2 regions of the Pseudomonas sp. FW300-N1A1 genome follow, and region 1 is predicted to be linked to the other one. Evidence: riboswitches for the same ligand, from Rfam matches in the RefSeq annotation. Region 1 holds a riboswitch; the other holds the start of a gene.
What was found. A riboswitch is a leader RNA that binds a small molecule or an ion and turns the genes downstream of it on or off. The one in region 1 is predicted to bind cobalamin.
Positions count from the first base shown of each region.

Region 2: it holds a riboswitch for cobalamin, as region 1 does, so the genes downstream of both, cobO (cob(I)yrinic acid a,c-diamide adenosyltransferase) here and cobW (cobalamin biosynthesis protein CobW) in region 1, are expected to answer to the same signal.

Region 1 covers NZ_JBYTBK010000035.1:43,010-46,408, reverse strand. Annotated here, with positions in the region: gene AC3WQN_RS20435 (CbtA family protein) at 1-154, opposite strand, end outside; gene AC3WQN_RS20430 (CbtB domain-containing protein) at 166-357, opposite strand; cobalamin riboswitch at 456-677, opposite strand; cobalamin riboswitch at 843-1,053, shown strand; gene cobW (cobalamin biosynthesis protein CobW) at 1,154-2,221, shown strand; gene cobN (cobaltochelatase subunit CobN) at 2,225-3,399, shown strand, end outside.
Region 2 covers NZ_JBYTBK010000058.1:9,561-12,959, forward strand. Annotated here, with positions in the region: gene AC3WQN_RS24120 (PQQ-dependent sugar dehydrogenase) at 1-634, opposite strand, end outside; gene AC3WQN_RS24125 (hypothetical protein) at 698-1,282, opposite strand; cobalamin riboswitch at 1,437-1,674, shown strand; gene cobO (cob(I)yrinic acid a,c-diamide adenosyltransferase) at 1,756-2,367, shown strand; gene AC3WQN_RS24135 (cobyrinic acid a,c-diamide synthase CobB) at 2,378-3,399, shown strand, end outside.

The sequences.
Region 1 (3,399 bases):
CTTCGGCGTGTTCATGCACTTCGGTAGCCGGAGCACTTTCGAAGGTTTCGGCCTGAAGAATCAGTGGCGCGACCCAGAAGCTTTGCAGCAGGGTGAGCAGCAGGGCGGCCAGCAGCCCGGAGAAGCCTGCGGTTTGCGCGATTCGCTTGATCATGTCGGCAGGTCTCAATGGCACGGGAAGGCGGCGCTGTGACGGGTATCGTGGGCCGCGTTGTGCACTGCTTCGATGTGCGAGAAACCGGCGAAGTACACCAGGCACGCGCCCAGGATCGAGGCGCTGACAGCAGCAACGAGGCGTTGGCTCAGGGTGGTTGTGGTGCTGGCGGTGGCGTGGCGAGTGCTGCTGATGATCGACATGGCGCTTCCCTCTGGTCAGTCAGGGGTGAATCGAGCGCATGCAAACCCCGCGAGCGGGGCACGCAGAGGCTACAACAGCGCCCGCCCACCGCGGGTTTGTTTTCTATGTGTTGCGGGCCGGTCTCCGGGCTCACGAGGGGTTGGCAATCGCCATACCGGCAAGCATCACCTTCCCATGCCGCTTTGGCACAGTGGATCTGATGCTTCGCTCGCTTACCGTTGCGGGGGCAGCACCGGACTGACATGGCTTGGAGTAAAGCACATGATTCACCGGTTTCCCGTTTCACCCTGTGAAGGGCACCCGTAACAAGGCGTGTAGGAGAGCATGGGCGAGGGATTCGCGTCAATTAGCATGGGTTCTCAAAGTACTCCTTCGCGGGCAAGCCCGCTCCCACACTCGACCGCGTTCCTCCGGTGGGAGCGGGCTTGCCCGCGAAGGCGTCCGAACAGCCACCACAAGACGTTGACCCGCCCCGATGCGATGCGTAGCCTTGCGCTTTCGAGGTTCTTCGGCGCATGCGTCGAAGCTAAGAAGGGAACGCGGTCAATGCCGCGGCTGCCCCCGCAACTGTGAACGGTGCTGTTTCTGCCAGGCCACTGCACGCTTGATCCCAAGCGGCGGGAAGGCGCAGAAGCCGCCAGTCGAAAGACCGGCCCACCGTCAGCCAGGAGACCTGCCTCGACACAGATTCTCACTACAACCGGGCGGGGTGATCCGGTGGCGAACTCTTCCCGCGCGCGTCTGCGTTGCCGGTTCTCGTCCCGTATGCCCGCCACCAAAGCCAAAGGGCATCCGATGAAAACACTGGCCAAACTCCCCGTCACCATCGTTACCGGTTTCCTCGGCTCGGGCAAAACCACCTTGCTGCGGCACATGCTCGATAACGCCCAGGGTCGGCGCATCGCGGTGATCGTCAACGAGTTTGGCGAACTGGGTATCGACGGTGAAATCCTCAAGCAGTGCGCCATCGGTTGTACCGAGGAAGAGGCCAGCGGTCGCGTGTATGAACTGGCCAACGGCTGCCTGTGCTGCACCGTCCAGGAGGAATTCTTCCCGGTGATGCGCGAGTTGGTGGCCCGTCGCGGCGACCTCGACCACATTCTCATCGAAACCTCGGGCCTGGCCCTGCCAAAACCGTTGGTCCAGGCTTTCCAGTGGCCGGAAATCCGCAGCGCCTGCACGGTGGACGCCGTGATCACCGTGGTCGACAGCCCGGCCGTGGCCGCCGGCACCTTCGCCGCCTTCCCGGATCAGGTCGACGCCCAGCGCAAACTGGACCCGAACCTGGACCACGAATCGCCGCTGCACGAGCTGTTCGCCGACCAACTGGCCAGCGCCGATCTGGTGATCCTCAACAAGGCCGACCTGATCAACCCCGCCGACCTGGCCCGCGTGCGCCTGGAAGTCGCCGAAGAGCTGCCGCCAGCGGTGAAAATCATCGAGGCCAGCAGCGGTCGCCTGCCGCTGGACGTGCTGATCGGACTGGGTGCCGGCTCCGAAGAGCACATCGACAGCCGCCACAGCCATCACGATCACCATCACGACGGTGATGACCACGATGACCACGACCACGATGCCTTCGACTCAATTTCCATCGAGCTGCCGCAAGCCGACGAAAGCCTGCTGCTGGATGCCTTGACCCAACTGGTGGTCCAGCACGGCATCCTGCGGGTCAAGGGTTTCGCGGCGATCCCGAACAAGCCGATGCGGCTGCTGATCCAGGGCGTGGGCAGCCGTTTCGACAAGCACTTCGACCGTCAGTGGGGTGCCGAGGAAGCGCGCACCACGCGCCTGGTGCTGATCGGTCAGGCGCTGGACGCGGCCTTGCTCGAAGCGCAACTGCGCGCCGCGCTCAGCGTTTAACCCATGCACCTGCTAAGGACCCAGCCTGGCGGTTTCGTCGCCGATGACAACATTGCCGACCTGGGCCAGACCCCGGCCGAACTGGTGATCCTGTGCAGCGGTGATTCCAGCCTGGCACTGCTGGCCGAAGCGGCGCAGCAACTGCCCGAGGACTACCCGAGCCTGCGCCTGGCCAACCCGATGCAGGTGCAGAATCATGCCTCGGTCGACCTGTATGTCGACCAGGTGCTGCGCCACGCCAAGGTGATTCTGCTCTCGTTGCACGGCGGCATCGCCTATTGGCGCTATGGCATTCAACGGTTGGTGGAGCTGTCGCAGCGGGGCGTGCAGCTGATTCTGGTGCCGGGCGACGACCGTCCCGACCCGGAACTCAGCGACCTGAGCAGTGTGCCAGTCGCCGACCGTGAGCGGCTTTGGCACTTCCTGCGCCAGGGCGGCAAAGACAACGCCCTGGACCTCTATCGTTGCCTGGCCAGTCGCTGGCTGGGCCGTGATTACCCGTGGGCCGAACCGCAGGTTCTGCCGCGCACCGCGCTTTACCATCCGCACAAGAGCAACGCCACCCTGGGCGATTGGCAAGCCGACTGGCAGGCCGGTCAGCCGGTGGCGGCGGTGCTGTTCTACCGTTCACATTTGCAGGCCGCCAACACCGCCTTCATCGACGTATTCTGCCAACGCTTGCAGGCGGCGGGGCTCAACCCGCTGCCGATCGCGCTGGCCAGCCTGAAAGAGCCCGGCTGCCTGACAGTGGTCGAAGACTGGCTGGACGAGGTGCAGGCCGCGGTGATCCTCAACACCACCGGGTTCGCCCAATCCAGTCCTGAAGCGCCGCACCTGCGGCCGTTCCGTCGCAACATCCCGGTGATCCAGGCTATCTGCGCCCAGGACAACGAGCCGGGCTGGCGGGACAGCGAGCAAGGCCTGGGCCCCCGGGACCTGGCCATGCACATCGCCTTGCCGGAACTCGACGGGCGGATCATCAGCCGGCCCATCAGTTTCAAGGACCTGGCCTGGCGCAGCGAACGCAGCCAGTCGGACGTGGTCTGCTACCGCGCGCAGCCCGAGCGCATGGATTTCGTCGCCGAACTGGCGCGGCGCTGGGTCGAGCTGGGACGGGTGGCCAATGAGCATAAACGCATTGCGCTGATCCTCGCCAACTACCCGACCCGCGATGGACG
Region 2 (3,399 bases), on a different contig from region 1:
GGCTGGCGATGAGGTTTTTGGTCCAGTGATGGTTCAGTGTGCCGCCGGGCAGGTCGATCACCTTCATGGGGGCGGAGGTGATCGAAGTGGCGCCGCCTGCATAATTGAAGCGCAACAGCCGATCCGTATCCGCGACGTACAGATCGTTGCCGACGAGGGCCATGCCAAAGGGGGAGTTGAGGTGTTCAATGAACGGGGTGCGGGTTTCGGCGTGGCCGTCGTGGTCGGCGTCGCGCAGCAGGGTGATGCGGTTCGGGCTGGGCACGCCGGCACCGGCGCGCGCCATGATTTTTTCGGTGATCCAGCCGACCACGCCTGTGCCGTCATCAGGCTTGGCTGGGGCGTTGGTTTCGGCCACCAGCACATCGCCATTGGGCAGCACATACAGCCAGCGTGGGTGTTCGAGCCCTTTGGCGAATGCCACCACCTGGGTGCCGGGCGCGGCAATCGGCTTGGCACCGCTTGGCCAGCCCACGGCGGGGGCGATGTTCACGGTCGGGATCAGGGTCTTGTTCGGCGCCGACAGCGTGGGTGAAGGGCCGATGCCGTCCGACACTTGCAGGCTGGAGGTTTCCCCGCAGGCGGCCAGGCCTGCGGCAAGGGTGATAACCAGGGCGAATCGAGGCTTGAACATGCGGGCTTCTCCATGAGTGCATCCCTTCAGTCCAGAGGAGCCGGATCGCCTTGAGGTTCAGTCTCAGCTACGGGCCTCCTTGAGCAGCACGGCGATACCCGGATGATAGTAGCCGGCTTCGTTGCGCAATTTGCGATAAGCGTAAGGAAAGTACCAGGCCACGGCGCAGCAATGTTCCTTTTGCAGGTCGTCGACCATGTCCTGGAGTTCTTCCGGTGTGGCGCTGTGCTGGAGTTTTTGCGGGGCGACGAACAGGCAACCGATCTTCAGCTCGTTGGCATAGGCGATGGTCTTGGCATCGCTGGCAATGTCCAGCAGTGCCTGGGTGAGGTTCAGCTGGTTGACCCGTGGCCAGCGTTGTGTGGCTTGAAGGTAGGCGCGTTGCTCCTGGTTGGCGATGAGCAGGTCGACGCGGCCATTGCGCTTGCCTTCCTCGATCTGCTTTTTGCTGGGCGCCTGTTCCAGGGTGACCATCTCCGCCATCCAGGCCGCGGCTGAAAGCAGGCTCAGGTTGGCGCGTTCATCAAACCAGTAGGGGCTTTCGTTATCGCCGCGCACGGCGTTGTAGCGATCGATACAGTCAAACCAGCGCTCCAGTACCGGGCGTAGAAATTCCAGTTTCGGGTTACTGATGATCATGCCTTGCATGGTGCTCGCCCTTTTTATTGTGGTGTCAGGTTGTGGCTATTTGATATCACTGCTTTAAGTCTGGCACAACAAGGGCGTCGGTTTATTGATCGGGGTCTGTTTCTGTCGCGGCATGAGCCCGGCATTAATTGACGCTCCACCCCCAACCCTCTAACCTTCGCGACTTGTTTCAGGTGCTCGGTGACCCTCTGGTCGATCGAGTGAAACAGGGAAGCCGGTGAGGGTGCGCTCTTTGACAGAGCGGGCAACGATCCCGGCGCTGCCCCCGCAACGGTAAATGAGTGAAGATCGCGCCTTGAGCCACTGTGTCGACGTTCGACATGGGAAGGCGCGCGGTCCGGCCAAACCAGCCGCTCATGAGCCCGGAGACCGGCCTGATCCATCCAGCGGCATCACGGTGGGCGATGCCAGGCTTCCTGCCGTCTGTATCCATGCCTGCCCGCCGTTATCCAGCCTCAACGGAGAGCTCCCCCATGACTGATTCCCCTGATCGTGACGAACGCCATCTGGCGCGCATGCTGCGCAAGAAAGCAGTGATCGATGAACGCATTGCCAACTCGCCGAACGAGTGCGGCCTGCTGTTGGTACTGACCGGTAACGGCAAAGGTAAAAGCAGTTCGGCGTTCGGCATGCTGGCCCGGGCCATGGGCCACGGCATGCAGTGCGGCGTGGTGCAGTTCATCAAGGGGCGTAACAGCACGGGCGAGGAATTGTTCTTCCGACGCTTCCCGGAGCAAGTACGCTTCCATGTCATGGGCGAAGGGTTTACCTGGGAGACCCAGGATCGCCAGCGCGACATCGCGGCCGCCGAAGCTGCCTGGGCGGTATCCCGGCAGTTGCTGAATGATCCGGCCATTGGCCTGGTGGTGCTCGATGAACTGAACATTGCCCTCAAGCATGGTTACCTCGATCTGGATCAGGTGCTCAGCGACTTGCAGGCGCGCCCGCCGATGCAGCACGTGGTCGTCACCGGTCGTGCCGCCAAGCCGGAAATGATCGAGCTGGCGGACACCGTCACCGAAATGGGCATGATCAAGCATGCGTTCCAGGCCGGGATCAAGGCGCAGAAGGGTGTCGAGCTGTGAGCCTCTTCCTATGAATAGCCGTCGATACTGCCCGGCGGTGCTGATTGCCGCGCCGGCCTCCGGCCAGGGCAAGACCACCGTCACCGCTGCGCTGGCCCGCTTGCATCGTAATCAGGGGCGCAAGGTCCGGGTGTTCAAGTGCGGCCCGGACTTTCTCGACCCGATGATTCTCGAGCGCGCCAGCGGTGCGCCGGTGTACCAACTGGACATGTGGATGGTCGGCGAGCAGGAAAGTCGCCGGCTGTTGTGGGAAGCGGCCGCTGAGGCCGACCTGATCCTGATCGAAGGGGTCATGGGGTTGTTCGACGGCACTCCGTCCAGCGCGGATCTGGCACGGCATTTTGGCGTCCCGGTGCTGGCAGTGATCGATGGTACCGCCATGGCGCAGACGTTCGGTGCGCTGGCCCTGGGCCTGGCGCGTTATCAGCCGGACCTGCCGTTCGCCGGGGTGCTGGCCAACCGGGTCGGCACCTTGCGTCACGCGCAGTTGCTCGAAGGCAGCCTGACCGAAGGCCTGCGCTGGTACGGGGCCTTGTCCCGGGAAACCGGTATCGAGTTGCCGAGCCGTCACCTGGGGCTGGTGCAAGCCAGTGAGCTGAACGACCTGGACCTGCGCCTCGACGCCGCTGCCCAGGCCCTGGCCAGCAGTTGCGAAGTGGCATTGCCCCCGGCCGTCGAGTTTGCCGCGCCCGATGTGATCGCCGCCGAGCCGTTGCTGGCTGGTGTGCGCATTGCCGTGGCGCGCGATGAAGCCTTCGCCTTTACCTACGGTGCGAGCCTGGACCTGCTGCGGGCGATGGGGGCTGAGTTGCGCTTCTTTTCGCCGATCCGCGACCGCGAGTTGCCGGAGGCTGACAGTGTGTATCTGCCGGGTGGTTACCCGGAGTTGCACCATGTCGCCCTGGCTGAAAACAGCTCGATGCTCGACGCCATCCGCGCTCACCATGGCGCCGGTAAACCGTTGCTCGCAGAATGCGGCGGCATGCTGTATTTGCTCGACTCGCTGACCGATGTCGAGGGCACGCGGGCGGC